Regions from separate parts of the Arthrobacter ginsengisoli genome, predicted to be linked through region 3. Evidence: riboswitches for the same ligand, from Rfam matches in the RefSeq annotation. Region 3 holds a riboswitch; each other region holds the start of a gene.
What was found. Region 3 has a riboswitch for cyclic di-AMP ahead of J2X01_RS18560 (M23 family metallopeptidase). Riboswitches for the same ligand answer to the same signal wherever they lie in the genome.

Region 1 (5,004 bases), on a different contig from region 3:
GCGGGCCACGCCGGGGACCGCCACACCGCCTGCTGCTGCCGGAGCCATCCCGGGCCCCTGATTGCCGTCCATGGAAACAGGCTATCGGGCACCTGCGACAACATACCGGCCTGAGCCATGCGGAAGAATGACTCCATGAGCGATGCCGGCGAATTCATAGACTTGGCGCTGCAGCGTGAGTCGTCCTGGAGCCGCGCCGCGGAAGCTGAGTCAAGGCACGGCAGCGATCACCGCTACTACGGCGCGTCCGTCGGAGCCGTGCGCGGAACGGTCCGCGACGCCCACCGCCGCCACCCGGAACTGACGCACGACGACATCACGGCGCTGAGCTCCGAATTGTGGGAGGTGCCGGTTTTCGAGCGCCGCCTCGCCGCCGTCGTGCTCCTGCAGTCCAGCGTCCGCCTGCTGACCAACACCGACCTGACCCGGATCGAAGGCTTCGTGCGGAGCGCACGGTTGGGTGCCCTGGTCGATCCGCTCGCCGTGGACGTCGTCGGCCCGCTGGTCGCAGGCCTCGACGTCGTGGCGCGGGTGCGTGCGGACAGTGTCCTGGACCGGTGGGTGCGGGATCCCGACGACTGGCTGCGTCGAGCCGCACTGCTGGCCCCGCTGCGCGATCTCCGTGCCGGCGCGGGGGACTGGTCCCGGTTCGTGCGCCACGCCCGCTCGGTGCTGGCGGCGGCGCCGCAGCGTGATGACGGGCGCGACGGCGGCAAGGTCGCCGAGCGCGCCGTCGCCGCCGACGCGGTCTCCCTCGTGCTTGCCGAGATGGCACGGCACCGGCCGGACCTGGAATTCTGACCGCACCGGCTCTGGAAGACTGGCGATATGACGGCAAAGTCCGAAGGGAAACGTCCTACCCTCGTGTTCATTCACGGCGGCGGAGTTGGACCGTGGATGTGGGCGGAGCAAAATGCCAGCTTCGCTCGTGATTTCACTGTCCTTACCCCTTGTCTTCCGGGGCATCATCCGCAGGGCGATGGCACCTTTTCCACGCACGCCGGAGCCGCAGATGCAGTCGCACACGAGGTCGGCCTTTTGGAACGAGCCCGCCCGGTCACTGTCATTGGCTTTTCCCTTGGCGGTCAGATCGCGATCCAGCTGGCAGCGTCCTACCCTGAGCATGTCGAGCGCCTCGTGGTGGTCAGCTCCCTTCTGAGCCCGTGGCGCGGAGCAGCGGCTCTCAGCCTGCTCGCCGCGGCTTCCGCACCGCTGTGCCGGAACCGCCGCTTCGCCAGCGCCCAGGCGGCTCAACTCGGCATTCCCCTAACCAGGTTCGAGGACTACTACGTCTTATCGCGGTCTATATCCGCCGGAACGCTCAAGCGCCTAATACATGCCAATTTCTCGTTCGTCGTTCCTCCTGAGGCTTTGGGCTCTTCACGGCCGGCGATCCTGATGGCCGGTGACAAGGAGGACACCCGGCTCTTGCGCGGATTGGAAGACCACCAGGCGAAATTCCGGAACTGCACACTACAGGTCCACCAGGGCGTGGGGCACGGAATGCCTTTCACTCATCCCGGGCTGTTCAATTCCTCCCTTCACCAATGGCTGGACTCCACCGGGGCGGCCTAACAACGACGTCAGAGGCAAACCTCCCTGGCGTCGCTGGAAAGGTTGCGGTCAGCTGCCCGGGCGGCGCTCCACGACGGCGTAGGCCTTTTCGTCGAAGAACTCCCAATCGGTGATCACCATAAAGCCGAGGGCGTCCACCCGGTCATTCAGGACGTGGACGTCGAATCCGCCGTCGCGGGGCTCGGCGTCCCACGTGGACACATGGATTTCCCCGTTTTCCAGGACCAACAGTTCGGTATTGACGTTGAAGTCCTCCGGCCGCTGATTGCTCAGCTGGCAGATGGCGACACAGTGCCTGGCGGCTTCAGGGCTGTTCATTTTCGGGCCTCCGCTTGCGGGAACGGTGATGGCATCATCCTATGCCTGGGGTGGCGTCCGCCGCGGGTTGCGTGATTCCGGAAGCGGTCACCGGAACCGGGTCCTACGAACACATCGACGACCCGCTGGAACCTCGGGCACCGCCGGCCTTCTGGGATTAAGATCACACTTTCACCGGGCGTTTCCGGCATCGGAATGATGGGCGGCGAGCGCCGCTGCTCTGGGGCGGCAATGTGAGTCTGACCTGCGGGAATCGGAGCTTGACCCTCCCCGGGAGGGGACCTGGAGCCTCACTCCTGGGTGTCAGCCTCGGGACCCCCGCCAACCGCTCCGGCAGTTACCTCAATGTGACTTGTCGTGATCATTCCGTTACCGTTGAAGCGTGCCTGTTGTTTCCGAGACAGGCTCTCCCCAGCCGATTGCCTAACTCTGCCGCGGCGTGGGGATAACTCGCAGCAACGTCCGGCAGAGACGGGGAAACCACTTTTGACCCGCTGTTCTCCAGGGGTCTTGGGGTGAAGCCGCACGGCCCGCCATCGTCGGGCCCGAGTGTGCGGCCGGGTGCCTCCCATCCGAATCCGACAGCTCACCTCGCAGGCATTGGGAGAGGCTCCTTTAATGACTTTTAGCAATACCCGTGCGCCCAAACACGCCGCCGTTCGCAGCAACCGCCGCACCGCCGGCACCATCGGCCGCCAGGCCGCAGTACTCGTAGCCGCTTCCGGAATGGTGCTTAGCGGCGCCATGGCCGCCAACGCCGCCGATGCTCCAACCCAGCGCGACGCCGCCCCGGCGTCGTCCGTCGACATCCAGGGCCAGGTCTCCGCGCCGGTCATGGCGGACTCCGCCGTCCAGATCACCTTCGAGCGCCCGGCCGTTGAGACTGCCCCGGCTCCCGTGGTGGAGGCGCCCAAGCCCGTAGCCGCTCCGAAGGCCCCGGCAGCACCGGCCGCGGCCCCCGCAGCACCGGCGGCCGCCAAGGCGACCGTCAAGGTCCAGGCCGCTCCCGCCGCTGCGCCTGCCCCGGCGGCCGGTGGAGTCAACGCCACCCTGCTGTCCGTGGCCTATGGCCAGATCGGCATCACGCAGGACTGCACCGCCATGGTGGAGAAGGCCCTGAACGCCGCCGGCATCCCGGTCGGTAACATCGGCCCGCAGGCCTTCCTGAAATACGGCAAGGTAGTCGCAGCACCCCTGCCCGGCGACATCATCGTCCAGTCCGGCCACGTTGCCATCTACGCCGGTAACGGCCAGGCCATCAGTGGCGGCATGAACGGCGTGAACGCCACTATGGCGCACCCGCTGTCCTGGCTGACCGCCACGGGCCCCGTGACGTTCGTCCGCGCCGGCTAGCAGTACCGCCAGCGCACAGAAGGCCGGTCGATCGGTTGCCTTGGGGGCAGTGGATCACCGGCCTTCTGCCTGCCCGGTGTCCGGCTCCGCCGCGTACCGCAGCAGCACCACACCGTTGCCGAAGGTGCGGGTCTCCAGCAGCCGGAGCGGCGTCATGTCTTCCATCTGCTGGAACAGCGGCTTGCCGCGCCCGACCAGCACCGGGTGCACATAGATCCGGTACTCGTCGATCAGGCCGAGCCGCCGGAAGGCCGCCGCGAGATCGGCACCGCCAAGTGCGAGGTCGCCGCCGGGCTGTTCCTTGAGCCTGGCGACGTCCTCGGCGACGACGTCGCGCACCACCTCGGTGTTCCAATCCGCCGTCACCAGGGTCCTGGAGTAGACAATCTTCGGCATGTCCCGCCAGATTCCCGCGAACTCGGCCTCCGGGGCGGAGCTTGAGGGGTCCTGGTCCGCAGTCGGCCAGTATCCGGCCATCAGTTCATAGGTGACCCGGCCGTCGAGGAAGGCTCCCATGGTCCGGAGCAGCTCGTTGAAGTGGCTGTGCAGTTCTTCATCGACCCGGTGCCAGCTCAGGTCCCGGTCCGGACCCTCCATGAATCCGTCCAATGACACCTGCATCATCAGAATGACCTTGCGCATTGAGGACTCCTTCGCCGGGCTGCCAGGTTCCAGCGTACGTGATCCAGCTCCTACGGGCGCGCCCTCTTGCGCTAGGCTGAGCCCGGGGCAGAATAAGGAAACTGAAGCCGTACCGCGTTCCCAATTTGAGAAGGACAACCATGCCTGCGAACCAGCCTGTGGCGTCAGCCGACGTTGCGTCTCCTTCGATGTTCCGGCGATGAGTCCCGATGGATTCCTGGGGTTCGGGCCGGCATTACAGCAGCGGCCGACATACACGTGAGCCGGCCCGGGGCGCCGGGCGGGGCCTGCCGGGGCTTCTGGGCGGGATCCGCCCGCAGTTCCTGATTGTGCTGGTCGCCGTCCTGGGCCTGGTCTCCGCCGCGACCGTGTACGCCACCATCCAGGCCCGGCCACCGCTGGATGCCGATGCGCCGCCGGCCACGTCAGCGTCCGCAACAGCAGTCGCGGCCAACCCGCTGTCCGCCACCGGAACAGCACCGCCCGCGGCAGTCACAGCACCGCCGTCAGCAGCCGCAGTCCCGGCGCCCGTCGTCGCTTCCCCCGACCCGACCATCGGACCGGCGCTCGACGCGGAGATCAACGCGGTCATCGAAGCCAACAGCGCCTACCGGGTGGGCGTGGCCCTCATCGACGTGCGCGACGGCGCCGTGCACGAGTATGGCGTAAAGACCAAGTTCGTGGCCGCCAGCACCGGCAAGATCCTCGCCGCTGCCGCCTACTACCATCTGGTGGAAACCGGCAAGGCGTCCCTGGCGGCCCGGATGGGGGCGTCCACCGCCGGGCAGCAGATCCGGCAGATGGTCCAGCAAAGCAACAACGATTCGTGGGCCTTGATCCTGGCTGCCGTGGGCCACAAAGGACTGATCAACTATGCGGCCACGATGGGCATCCCCTACGACCGGACAGTGAACGCCCTGACTCCCGCGGAGATGGGGAAGATCCTGTCCGAGCTGTACAGCGGCCGGCTCCTCAATGCACAAAACACCGCCCAGTTGCTGTCCTACATGCAGCAGACCAATTACGAAACCCTGATCCCGGCCGCCACACCGCCGGGGATCAGCGTCTTCCACAAGTACGGTCTGCTCAACGGCAACTTGCACGACGCGAGCGTTC
Region 2 (5,004 bases), on a different contig from region 3:
CCCGGCGCAATCACGGGAGTCGGAGCCGTGGCCGGCGCCGGCGGAACGGCGCGGAGCTGTCCGTAGGAATTGGGGTTGTAGCCCTGCGGGGCATAGCCCGGGGCAGGAATGCTGTTGCCGGAACCGGAAGGGGCGAAGGAAGCGCGGCCGCCGAAGCCCTGGCGGATGCCGGAGGCCTGGCCGGCCTTGCTGGCGTTACGGACGGAGATGTGGACGTATCCGGATGCAACTGACATGGATTGCTTACCTCAATGTGAATGGCCGTCATCGCGGCTCGAATGCTACTTTTCCCCGCAATGAAAACTGGGGAGGGGCGCCCGACGCTGGGCTGGGGGCGAATGCCTAGAAACCTTTGGGGTGTAAAAGTTAGGCGTGCATTCGACAACAACGGTTCTGGGTACCAGCGGGTGCGCTGATCCAAAAAACTGCGGATGCAGGTGCTGTTGAGTTCTTGTTCACACTTGAAGTGTGCAACGTAACAATGAAAACTTGCAAGTAACAATGCACGCATCAGTCCACGATGTGAGACGAAACGGGCATTTGTAGCGCAGATCACAATTCTGGCTGGCTGCGGAAAAAACCATACTTGTGAATAATTGCCCCCGGAATGACTTCGTTATCAAATATTCTTCGCCGAGACTCCTCTAATACGAGAAATCGGTCATCGTATCTCGAAACCGTAAAACAGTTCGCCTACTGAGCATCGGATGTCCACCGTCCCACAGAGTGGTCACCCGGTATTTCCGGAATCTGCCGCCCGGATGGCCGCTTTGGGAACGTCCAGCTCGCTAGGCTGGGATTCACAGGTGCCGCACAGGATCCCCAAAGCCGCGCCTAACCGTCAGATCGGAGAGTTGTCCCATGGCCACTTCGCACTCCATGACCAACAATCTCCCCCAGCTCACCCACCCGGACGGGTCCCCCATCCGCGCCCTGGTCGTGGACGACGAGCCGAGTCTCTCCGAGCTTATGAGCATGGGCCTGCGGATGGCGGGCTGGTCGGTTGCCGTCGCCGCCGACGGCCCCGAAGCGGTGAAGCTTGCCAAGGATTTCCGCCCCGACGTGCTGGTGCTCGACGTGATGCTTCCCGGGTTCGACGGCGTCGAGCTGCTGGGCAGGATCCGCGCCTTCGCGCCGGAGGTGCCGGCGTTGTTCCTGACCGCCAAAGACGCTGTCCAGGACCGGATCACCGGACTCGCTGCCGGCGGTGATGACTACGTGACCAAGCCGTTCAGCATGGAGGAAGTGCTCCTGCGGCTGCACCGGCTGGTCCAGCGTTCCGGGGTGGCTGCGATGGATACAGCCGAACTCGTCGTCGGGGATCTCGTCCTGAATGTCGATACGAGGGAGGTCCGGCGGGCGGGTGAAGAACTCCACCTCACGGCCACCCAGTTCGAACTGCTGCGTTACCTCATGGAGAACCCGAAACGTGTCGTCAGCAAGGCCCAGATCCTGGACCGGGTGTGGGACTACGACTTTGGCGGCCAGGCCAACATCGTGGAGCTCTACATCTCCTACCTTCGCAAGAAGGTCGATGCCAACCACCCGCCCATGATCCACACGGTGCGCGGCGCCGGCTATGTCCTGAAGCCGGCGGACTGATCCGTGCATGAACGCTCCGGCGGAATCCGCCCCTCCGGGCTCAGCTGGCGCAACCCGTCCACCTGGCACCTGCGCACCCGGCTCGTCCTCGTGGCCATGGCCCTGCTCGTGGCGATCTGCGGTGCCGTCGGCGTCGTCAGCTATGCCTCGATGAACGTCTTCCTGACCAGACAGCTCGACACGCAGCTGGAGCAGGCAGCGGTCCGGGCCCGCGACTTTGGCCGCTCCGGCGGCCGCGGCGATCCCCTGGAGGCACGGGGCCAGGGAATTGGCACCCTGAATGCCCGGATCGTGGAGGATTCCGTCCGCAGTGCCGGCTTCCTCGCTGAGGATGCCACCCGAAAGTCCCTCACGGACGAAGACGACGCCGTACTCCTCAAACTCACCCCCCGGACGGCGCCGGTGGACCGGACGCTGTCCGCCGGGGCCTACCGGCTGGTAGCGGCCGAGTCCCCGGACGGCGCCGTGATAGTGACCGGGTTGCCGCTTGCGGAGAAGCAGAACACACTGGCCTCCCTGGTCTGGACCATGGTGCTTGTGTCCGCCGGCGGCCTCGTCGTGATCGGCCTCGCCGGAACGGCGCTGATCCGCCGTACCATGAAGCCGCTCGACCAGCTTTCCGAGGTGGCGACCCAGGTCTCCCGCCTGCCGCTCGACGCCGGCGAAGTGGGACTTGCCATGCGCGTTCCGGCGTCCGCAGCACACCTGGGAACCGAGGTGGGCAGCGTCGGGCATGCCCTGAACCTGATGCTGGACAATGTGTCCAACGCGCTGGAGGCCAGGCACAAGAGCGAGATGAAAGTCCGCCAGTTCGTCGCGGATGCCTCGCATGAGCTGCGCACGCCGCTGACCGCCATCCGCGGCTACACCGAGCTGATGCGGATGACCGAGCACTTCACCCCCGACGGCGAGAAATCCCTCGCCCGGGTGCAGAGCCAGTCCGAGCGGATGACAACCCTGGTGGAGGACCTGCTTCTGCTCGCCCGGCTGGATGAGGGCCAGCCGCTGAAGCTCAGCGAGGTGGATCTCACCCAGCTGGCCGTCGAGACCGTAAGTGATGAGAAGGTCATGGCACCGGACCGGGTCTGGCACCTGGAGCTCCCGGAGGAGCCCGTGGTGGTCCGCGGCGACGCGACCCAGCTCCACCAGGTGCTGGCCAACCTGCTCTCCAATGCGCGAAAGCACACCGGACCGGGCACGACGGTCGTGACCGGTGTGAAGCTCATGCCGGACGGAACCGCCGTGGTGACGGTGACGGACAACGGCCCCGGAATCGCCCCCGAGTTCGTGGACCGCGTCTTTGCGCGTTTCACCCGCGCGGACGCCTCCCGGAAGAATCCGGTGGCCGTCACGACGCAGGCACTCGGGCGGCGGCCCCTCCCCAGCCTTCCGCTTCATCCGCCGCGTTCGCCGTCGGCTGCTCCCGAGGGCGCTGCCCCTGTTACCAGCGCCTCCGCCGAAGGAACCAGCGGGCTGGGGTTGTCCATCGTGCAGTCGATTACTGCGGCCCATGGCGGGACCGTCAGCGTAACGTCGGTCCCCGGACGGACGGAGTTCACCGTGCGCCTGCCGGCAGCGCCGACCGCGCCAGAGGACGAGCCGGAGAGGTTGCAAGACGCCACGCCGCCATCGTGATCTCCGTTACCGAAATGTGACTTAGGCGCCCGGGTCCTGTACGGTCTTCAGGGTGCGGCCATCACTGGGCCCGCATATCCGGATGCACGCCAAGCTCTGCCGCCTCCCGGATTCCGCTGCACCAGGCAGAGGCGGGGGACCCAGAGTTCCCGGGCAATTTGCATCTTGCGCCCTTGGGGTGAAGCCGACACGTGAACTTCCGTGCGGCCGGGTGACCTCATCCGAACCCGACAGCTAACTCCGCAGGCGTTGAGAGGCGATCATGACTGATTTCAAGGCACAATCACGCCCTGACGGCGCTGCAGAAACGACCCGCTCCAAGCCGTCGCGCCACCGCGCAGACCCAGCCAAGCCCGCTTCGATGCGGGCCCGGTTTGCCGGCAAAATCGGATCCACCGGCCGCCGGGCTGCGGTTGTTGCCGCCGCCTGCGCGGTGATCGTGGGGGCCGGGGCCGCGGGACACGCGTCCGAAACAGCCGCCCGCAACACCCAGGCCGCCGCGACGGCGGATCCGTTGACGCACCTGGACTTTGAACGCGTCCGGGTCGCGAACCAGGCCGTGATCCCCACCGGTGGCGCCGCGGCCCCGTCCGCCGAGGTGAAGCCCGCCGAAGCACCCGCCCCGGCGGCTCCGCCGGCACCGGTCGCTGCCCCGGCCCCGGCCGCCGTGCCGGCTCCGGAGCCCGCACCGGCGCCCGCCCCCGTTGCCGTCAATGACCCTGCCGGCGCGCAGGCCTACGCCGCCGGCCAGCTGGGCTCCTACGGCTGGGCCGCCGGCCAGATGCAGTGCCTGATGAAGCTCTGGACCAAGGAATCGGACTGGGAGACGACTGCCACCAACCCGAGCAGCGGCGCCTACGGCGTGGTCCAGTCCCTGCCGGCAGAGAAGATGGCCAGCGCGGGCGCGGACTACCGGACCAACTACCGCACGCAGATTAACTGGGGCCTGAAGTACGTGAAGGACCGCTACGGCTCACCCTGCGGCGCCCTGAACTTCCACTACGCCAACAACTGGTACTAACAACTTCTGGTCTTTTTGCAGCCGGTCCGGCCTTCCCGAAGGGAAGATCTAGCCGCCACCGCGGTTGGGGATGTACTGCACTGCCCATTTGTTGCCGTCGGGATCGGCGAAATAGACGAAATGACCCCAGTCCTGGACATCGATGTCGCTGACGTCCACGCCGTTGTCCTTGAGCTGCTGGTGGGCCGCCCCGATATCGCTGACCACAAGCTGCATGCTGGGGGCGGTGCCGGGGGGCGCATCGCTGAGGCCCTCACCAATGGCGATCGAGCAGCCGGAGCCCGGCGGGGTCAGCTGAACGAAGCGGATGCCGTCCATCGGCCGCTCGTCGAAGTCGGCGTTGAAGCCCACCTTGTTGACGTAGAAATCCTTGGCGCGGTCCACATCGGACACCGGGACAAAGACAAGTTCAAGTTTCCAGTCCATGGGGCTCAGGCTAACCCGGGATGGTCTGTTCCGGAAGGAAAATTTCAACCCCGGGGGAACCGCCGCGGGGACGGGTCCCCGACCGAACGGCTGGCTTAGCCCGCCACGCCATAGAGGCGGTCGCCGGCGTCGCCCAGACCCGGGACGATGTAGGACTTTTCGTTGAGCTTCTCGTCGATCGAGGCGAGCACGATCGTCACGTTGGCGTCGGAGAGCTCTTCTTCCAGCTTCGCCAGGCCTTCCGGGGCGGCCAGCAGGCAGATGCAGGTGACGTCGGAGGCGCCGCGTTTGAAAAGGAATTTGATGGCCTCGCGCAGCGT
Region 3 (5,004 bases):
CCGAGCCGCCGTTCTGGTAGTACGCGAGGTCGCCGGAGCGTGCCTCGCCGGCGCTCACGGTGCGGCCGAGGGACAGGTAACCTGCCGGCCAGCCGTGGTAGTTGATGCCCGCAGCAGCCAGCGCGTTCGTGGCGAGGGCGGTGCAGTCCTGGCCAACACCGATCTGGGCGTAGGCGGCCGCGGCGATCGTCGCGCCCATGCCGCTGGCAACGGCGGGTGCCTTGGTGCCGGAGGTTGCGGTGGCGCCGGTGCCGGCGGTCTGGGCCGTGGAGGAATCCTGGACCTGTACGACCGGCTTCGGAGCCTCGACGACGGGGGCCGGGGAGGTGGTGACTGCAGGCTTCTCGTAGGAGATTGCGATAGTGGAGGCAGCCGAGATAGTGGCCGGGGAAGCCGCCTGGACCTCGAGCGTGGAAGCCGAGGTGGATTCGCGCTGGACGTTGGCCTCAGCAGCGTTGGCTGCGATACCGCTGGTCAGGACGAGGCCGGAGGCCGCAGCAATAACGGCGGCCGAGCGGCCCATGCCGCCGGCGTTGTCGCCGACAGCTTTGGCAATGACGGCCAGCGAGTTGGTCTTGGTGACCTCGGCGCGGTGCCGTGCGTTTGCACGAGTAGTCATTAAGTTCTCTCTTTCGTGATCCTGGGTCCGCGCTTTTTGGGCGCGGGCTGAGGACGCTCCGGCATCTTGGGGGTACGCCGGATCGCCCCGAAATGGGTTACTTAGCGAAGGGTGTACTGCGAAGACGCGCCAAAAGCGGGAACTGCGTGCAGGTGCTTGGCCTGCGGGCCGGACTCAGCAGAGATTGAGTCGGCGGCACGGAATCCGTTCCGGGCACCGGCAAGGGCGACACGGAGATTGGATTCCAGCGGGCTCGTAAGAGCCGCGCAAGCGCGGTGACGCGCAGCATTGTGGCGTGAAGACACGAAAGTAGCCTCTCCCAATGCCTGCGAGGTGAGCTGTCGGATTCGGATGGGAGTCAACCGGCCGCGCTGCTTCCTGGGAAGCGTTGCGACTTAACCCCAAGGCCTTCTTACGAAGACCAAAATTGGTTCCCCCGCCCCTGCCAGACGATGTAATGCGAACGGACCTTGAGCGGTGGCAGAGCTAGGCAATCCACTCAAGAGCGCCAACTTCGGAAAAGTTGGCGTAGCTCAAACCTACAACAGTTGGGACTCGATGTCACATTCAGATCACGGCGTGTCAAAGGAATGCGAGAGCGTCCGATCAGCTTTGTTAAAGCCAGCCGGTCGGGTCAACGACTTCGCCGTTGACCATGACTTCAAAGTGAAGATGGCAGCCTGTGGAGGCGCCGGTGGTGCCGCTCATCGCCACGACATCGCCGCGGGAGACCTGCTGGCCCACCTTGACGGTGGCTGACGACAGGTGGTTGTAGGTGGTCTCCAGGCCGTTGCCGTGGTCGACCACCACCCGGTTTCCGCCACCGTAGGGATGCCAGCCGGTGAAGGTCACGGTGCCGCTCGCGGCCGCATGGACGGCGGTGCCGCACTGGGCGGCGTAGTCCTGGCCGCGGTGGAACTCCCCGGAGCCGCCCGTGATGGGGCTGACGCGGTATCCGAACGGCGACGCGGTTTTCAACTGGTCAAGGGGTGCCCCGAGGCTGCCCGCGGAGGCCGCTCGGGTAATCGAGCCGACGGACTGGGCGCTGAGCAACTCCTTGAGCTTTCCGTCCGGGTCGCCCTGCGTCGTGACGGAGGTGCGGCTGAAGTCGATCTTGGCCTCTGCGGCGGTGACGTCCGGCTGGACCGCGGCGGAGATGGAGCCGGCAGCGGAGCCGTCCGTGGCCATGACGGGGCCCGTGGCGGGGACCGTGACAGTGAGGACCAGTCCCGTGGCGGCCAGGGCGATGCCGGCCTTTTGCCCTACGCCGCTGGCGGCGGCGAAGTCAGTTACCTGGCGGAACGGGCTGCGCCGGCCCCGGCGTTCGTCACGGTGCGCGTCGCGTGGGCGGTCAGCCAGGACGGCGACGGCCGGACGGGGCTCCGGAGCGGGACCGGTCGCACGACGGCGGCCCCTGGCGGTCTGGGTGGTCAAAAAACGGTTCCTCTCTGGAGAGCCTGCGGAGTTAGCTGTCGGATTCGGGTCAGAGAGATCAAAGACCCGGTCCGCCGTAGCAAGCATCCAGGCACAGAGGCATCCAAAAGAGTCCCTCGGTGGAATGTGCTTGCCGCTGACGGACTTCACCCCAAGGCTGTAGAACAGCCGGAAGTGGTTCCCCCGCCCCTGCCAGAAAGGTGGTTCTGCGACTGATCCGCTGGCAGAGCTCGGCTTCGGATCAGGTAACGCTTTGGTATCGGTACTAGTGACCAACTATAGGCGATTAAGCCGCCCAGAGATAAATCCGTTATCCAGCCTGTGCACAACTCATGGGTCGTCCCATGACCGGCCAGTTAATGGCGACTAATCGACGGTGACAAAGACGTGGGCTGCAACCTCAGGCGGCAGCTCCAGTGCGCCTTCGATGTCCGGCACGCGCACCGAGATGTACTCCCCCACCCGCTCCAGCGACACGGATGCGCCCGGGCGGATGCCGCCCTCGTCGAGCTGGACGAGCAGTTCCGGTTCCACCTGGATGGGCTCGGCGAGCCGGCTGACCCTGACCCGGGAATCCGGGCCGTAGCCGGCCATGGCCTCCAGCAGGTTCACGACGCCGCCCGCGTGGGGCTGGGAAGGCAGGCCGCCCAGTTCGGCGAGGCCGGGAATCGGGTTGCCATAGGGCGAGACGGTGGGGTGGTTGAGCAGTTCGAAGATCCGCCGCTCCACGCGTTCGCTCATAACGTGTTCCCAGCGGCAGGCTTCCTCATGGACGTACGCCCAGTCGAGCCCAATCACGTCGGCGAGCAGCCGCTCGGCCAGCCGGTGCTTGCGCATCACTTCGATGGCACGTTTCCGGCCGGTTTCGGTCAGTTCAAGGTGCCGGTCGCCGGAAACAACCACCAGTCCGTCGCGCTCCATGCGTCCAATGGTCTGGGAAACAGTCGGGCCGGAGTGGCGCAGCCGCTCGGCGATCCGGGCGCGGAGGGCAACGATGTTTTCTTCTTCAAGTTCAAGAATGGTCCGGAGATACATCTCGGTTGTATCGATCAGATCCGTCATTCAGCTCAGCTCCTCGAGCGCCGTCCTTGCATGATTCCCACCGTACCGCGTGCTGCTGGCGCCCTGGCGGGGTCCGCCGTACGTTCGCAGGCCAGCTTAGCCTATTTTGAATTACTCCGGATAATCTCAGTGACCGGACTGTGACGGTGGCTTTTGCCTCCCCCGCCGGGGAGTCAGGCAGAATGAAACGGTGGCTTCGCCGCAGCCACCCTGACGGGCCACCTCCCGAACCGCACCTAAGAACCTGCCGAAAATTGGAGCCACAGTGAGTGACACGAGCATCACGATTCCCGCAAACCTCCTGCCCAAGGACGGCCGGTTCGGCGCCGGGCCCTCCAAGGTCCGCCCGGAACAGCTGTCGGCCCTCGCCGCGGCATCCAAGCTCCTGGGCACCTCCCACCGCCAGGCGCCGGTCAAGAACCTCGTGGGATCGGTCCGGACCGGGCTTAGCGAGTTCTTCCGGGCCCCCGAGGGCTACGAGGTCATTCTCGGCGTCGGCGGGTCCACCGCTTTCTGGGACATCGCCAGTTTCGGCCTGGTCGAGAACAAGGCACAGCACTTGTCCTTCGGCGAGTTTGGCTCGAAGTTCGCCGCGGCCACCAACAAGGCGCCGTTCCTGGCGGACTCCTCCATCATCAAATCCGAGCCGGGCACCCGCCCGGCGGCCCGGGCCGAGGCCGGCGTCGACGTCTACGCCTGGCCCCAGAACGAGACGTCCACGGGCGTGGCCGCTCCGGTCCAGCGGGTGGCCGGTGCCGATGCCGGGTCCCTGGTCCTGGTTGATGCCACCTCGGCGGCCGGCGGGCTGGACGTCGACGTCGCCGAGACCGACGTTTACTACTTCGCCCCGCAGAAGAACTTCGCTTCCGACGGCGGCCTCTGGCTGGGCCTGTTCTCCCCGGCAGCACTGGAGCGCGCGGCGCGGATCAAGGCCGGCGGTCGCTGGATCCCGGACTTCCTGGACCTCCAGACGGCGATCGACAACTCCCGGCTGAACCAGACCTACAACACCCCGGCGCTGGCTACGCTCGTTACCCTGGACGCCCAGGTGCAGTGGCTCAACGCCAACGGCGGGCTGGACTTCGCCTCGTCCCGGACCGCGGATTCTGCCGGACGCATTTACCGCTGGGCCGAGGCGTCGGAGTACGCCACCCCGTTTGTCGCGAAGGCTGAGGACCGGTCCAACGTCATCGTCACGATCGACTTCGACGACTCCATCGACGCCGCGGCGATCGCCAAAGTGCTCCGGGCCAACGGCATCGTCGACACCGAGCCGTACCGCAAGCTGGGCCGCAACCAGCTGCGCATCGCGACCTTCGTGGCGATTGAGCCCGACGATGTGTCGGCGCTGCTGGGATGCATCGATTTCGTCGTGGGCGAGCTGAAAAGGTAGCCGCACGCCCCAACCGGAGCGGGAGCGTCAGCGTTCGACGGCGTCGTCAGGTTCTTGTCACCTGCCGGCGCCGTCCGGGTCAGGTCTGGCGTTGCGGGGGCCGGCGGCCACGACGCGGAAGTGGCGCAGCCCGCGGGCGCGGCGGTCGAACCGGATCCGCAGCTGCTTGGCCCGGATGATCCACACTAGGCCGATCAGCGCGGCGACCAGGCCTGACGCCGCCGCAACGCCCAGCGACCAGCGGGGACCGGCGACGTTCGCGACCCAGCCCACGAACGGCGCCCCGATGGGCGTGCCGCCCAGGAAGATCGCCATATAGAGCGCCATCACCCGGCCGCGCATGACGGGGTCAGTGGTCGTTTGGACGTAGCCGTTGGCGCTGGTCAACATGGTGATGGCGAAGAGCCCCACCGGAACCAGTGCCACCCCGAACCAGAAGTAGCCCGGTGCCAGCGCGGCGATGCCCGAGGTCACGCCAAAGGCTCCGGCAGCCCCG

Region 1: linked by a shared signal. The riboswitch ahead of J2X01_RS01310 (C40 family peptidase) and the one ahead of J2X01_RS18560 (M23 family metallopeptidase) in region 3 are both predicted to bind cyclic di-AMP.
Region 2: linked by a shared signal. The riboswitch ahead of J2X01_RS14845 (aggregation-promoting factor C-terminal-like domain-containing protein) and the one ahead of J2X01_RS18560 (M23 family metallopeptidase) in region 3 are both predicted to bind cyclic di-AMP.

The regions. Positions count from the first base shown of each region.
Region 1 is NZ_JAVDVQ010000001.1:278,036-283,039, reverse strand. It holds gene J2X01_RS01325 (DNA alkylation repair protein) at 136-801, shown strand; gene J2X01_RS01320 (alpha/beta fold hydrolase) at 829-1,575, shown strand; gene J2X01_RS01315 (hypothetical protein) at 1,624-1,893, opposite strand; cyclic di-AMP (ydaO/yuaA leader) riboswitch at 2,338-2,507, shown strand; gene J2X01_RS01310 (C40 family peptidase) at 2,512-3,246, shown strand; gene J2X01_RS01305 (dihydrofolate reductase family protein) at 3,301-3,888, opposite strand; gene J2X01_RS01300 (serine hydrolase) at 4,098-5,004, shown strand, end outside.
Region 2 is NZ_JAVDVQ010000013.1:48,362-53,365, reverse strand. It holds gene J2X01_RS14860 (winged helix-turn-helix domain-containing protein) at 1-236, opposite strand, end outside; gene J2X01_RS14855 (response regulator transcription factor) at 862-1,602, shown strand; gene J2X01_RS14850 (sensor histidine kinase) at 1,606-3,237, shown strand; cyclic di-AMP (ydaO/yuaA leader) riboswitch at 3,342-3,501, shown strand; gene J2X01_RS14845 (aggregation-promoting factor C-terminal-like domain-containing protein) at 3,500-4,258, shown strand; gene J2X01_RS14840 (VOC family protein) at 4,307-4,684, opposite strand; gene upp (uracil phosphoribosyltransferase) at 4,780-5,004, opposite strand, start outside.
Region 3 is NZ_JAVDVQ010000023.1:39,360-44,363, forward strand. It holds gene J2X01_RS18555 (NlpC/P60 family protein) at 1-619, opposite strand, end outside; cyclic di-AMP (ydaO/yuaA leader) riboswitch at 929-1,098, opposite strand; gene J2X01_RS18560 (M23 family metallopeptidase) at 1,235-2,053, opposite strand; cyclic di-AMP (ydaO/yuaA leader) riboswitch at 2,059-2,274, opposite strand; gene J2X01_RS18565 (iron-dependent transcriptional repressor DtxR) at 2,420-3,115, opposite strand; gene serC (phosphoserine transaminase) at 3,381-4,508, shown strand; gene J2X01_RS18575 (MFS transporter) at 4,566-5,004, opposite strand, start outside.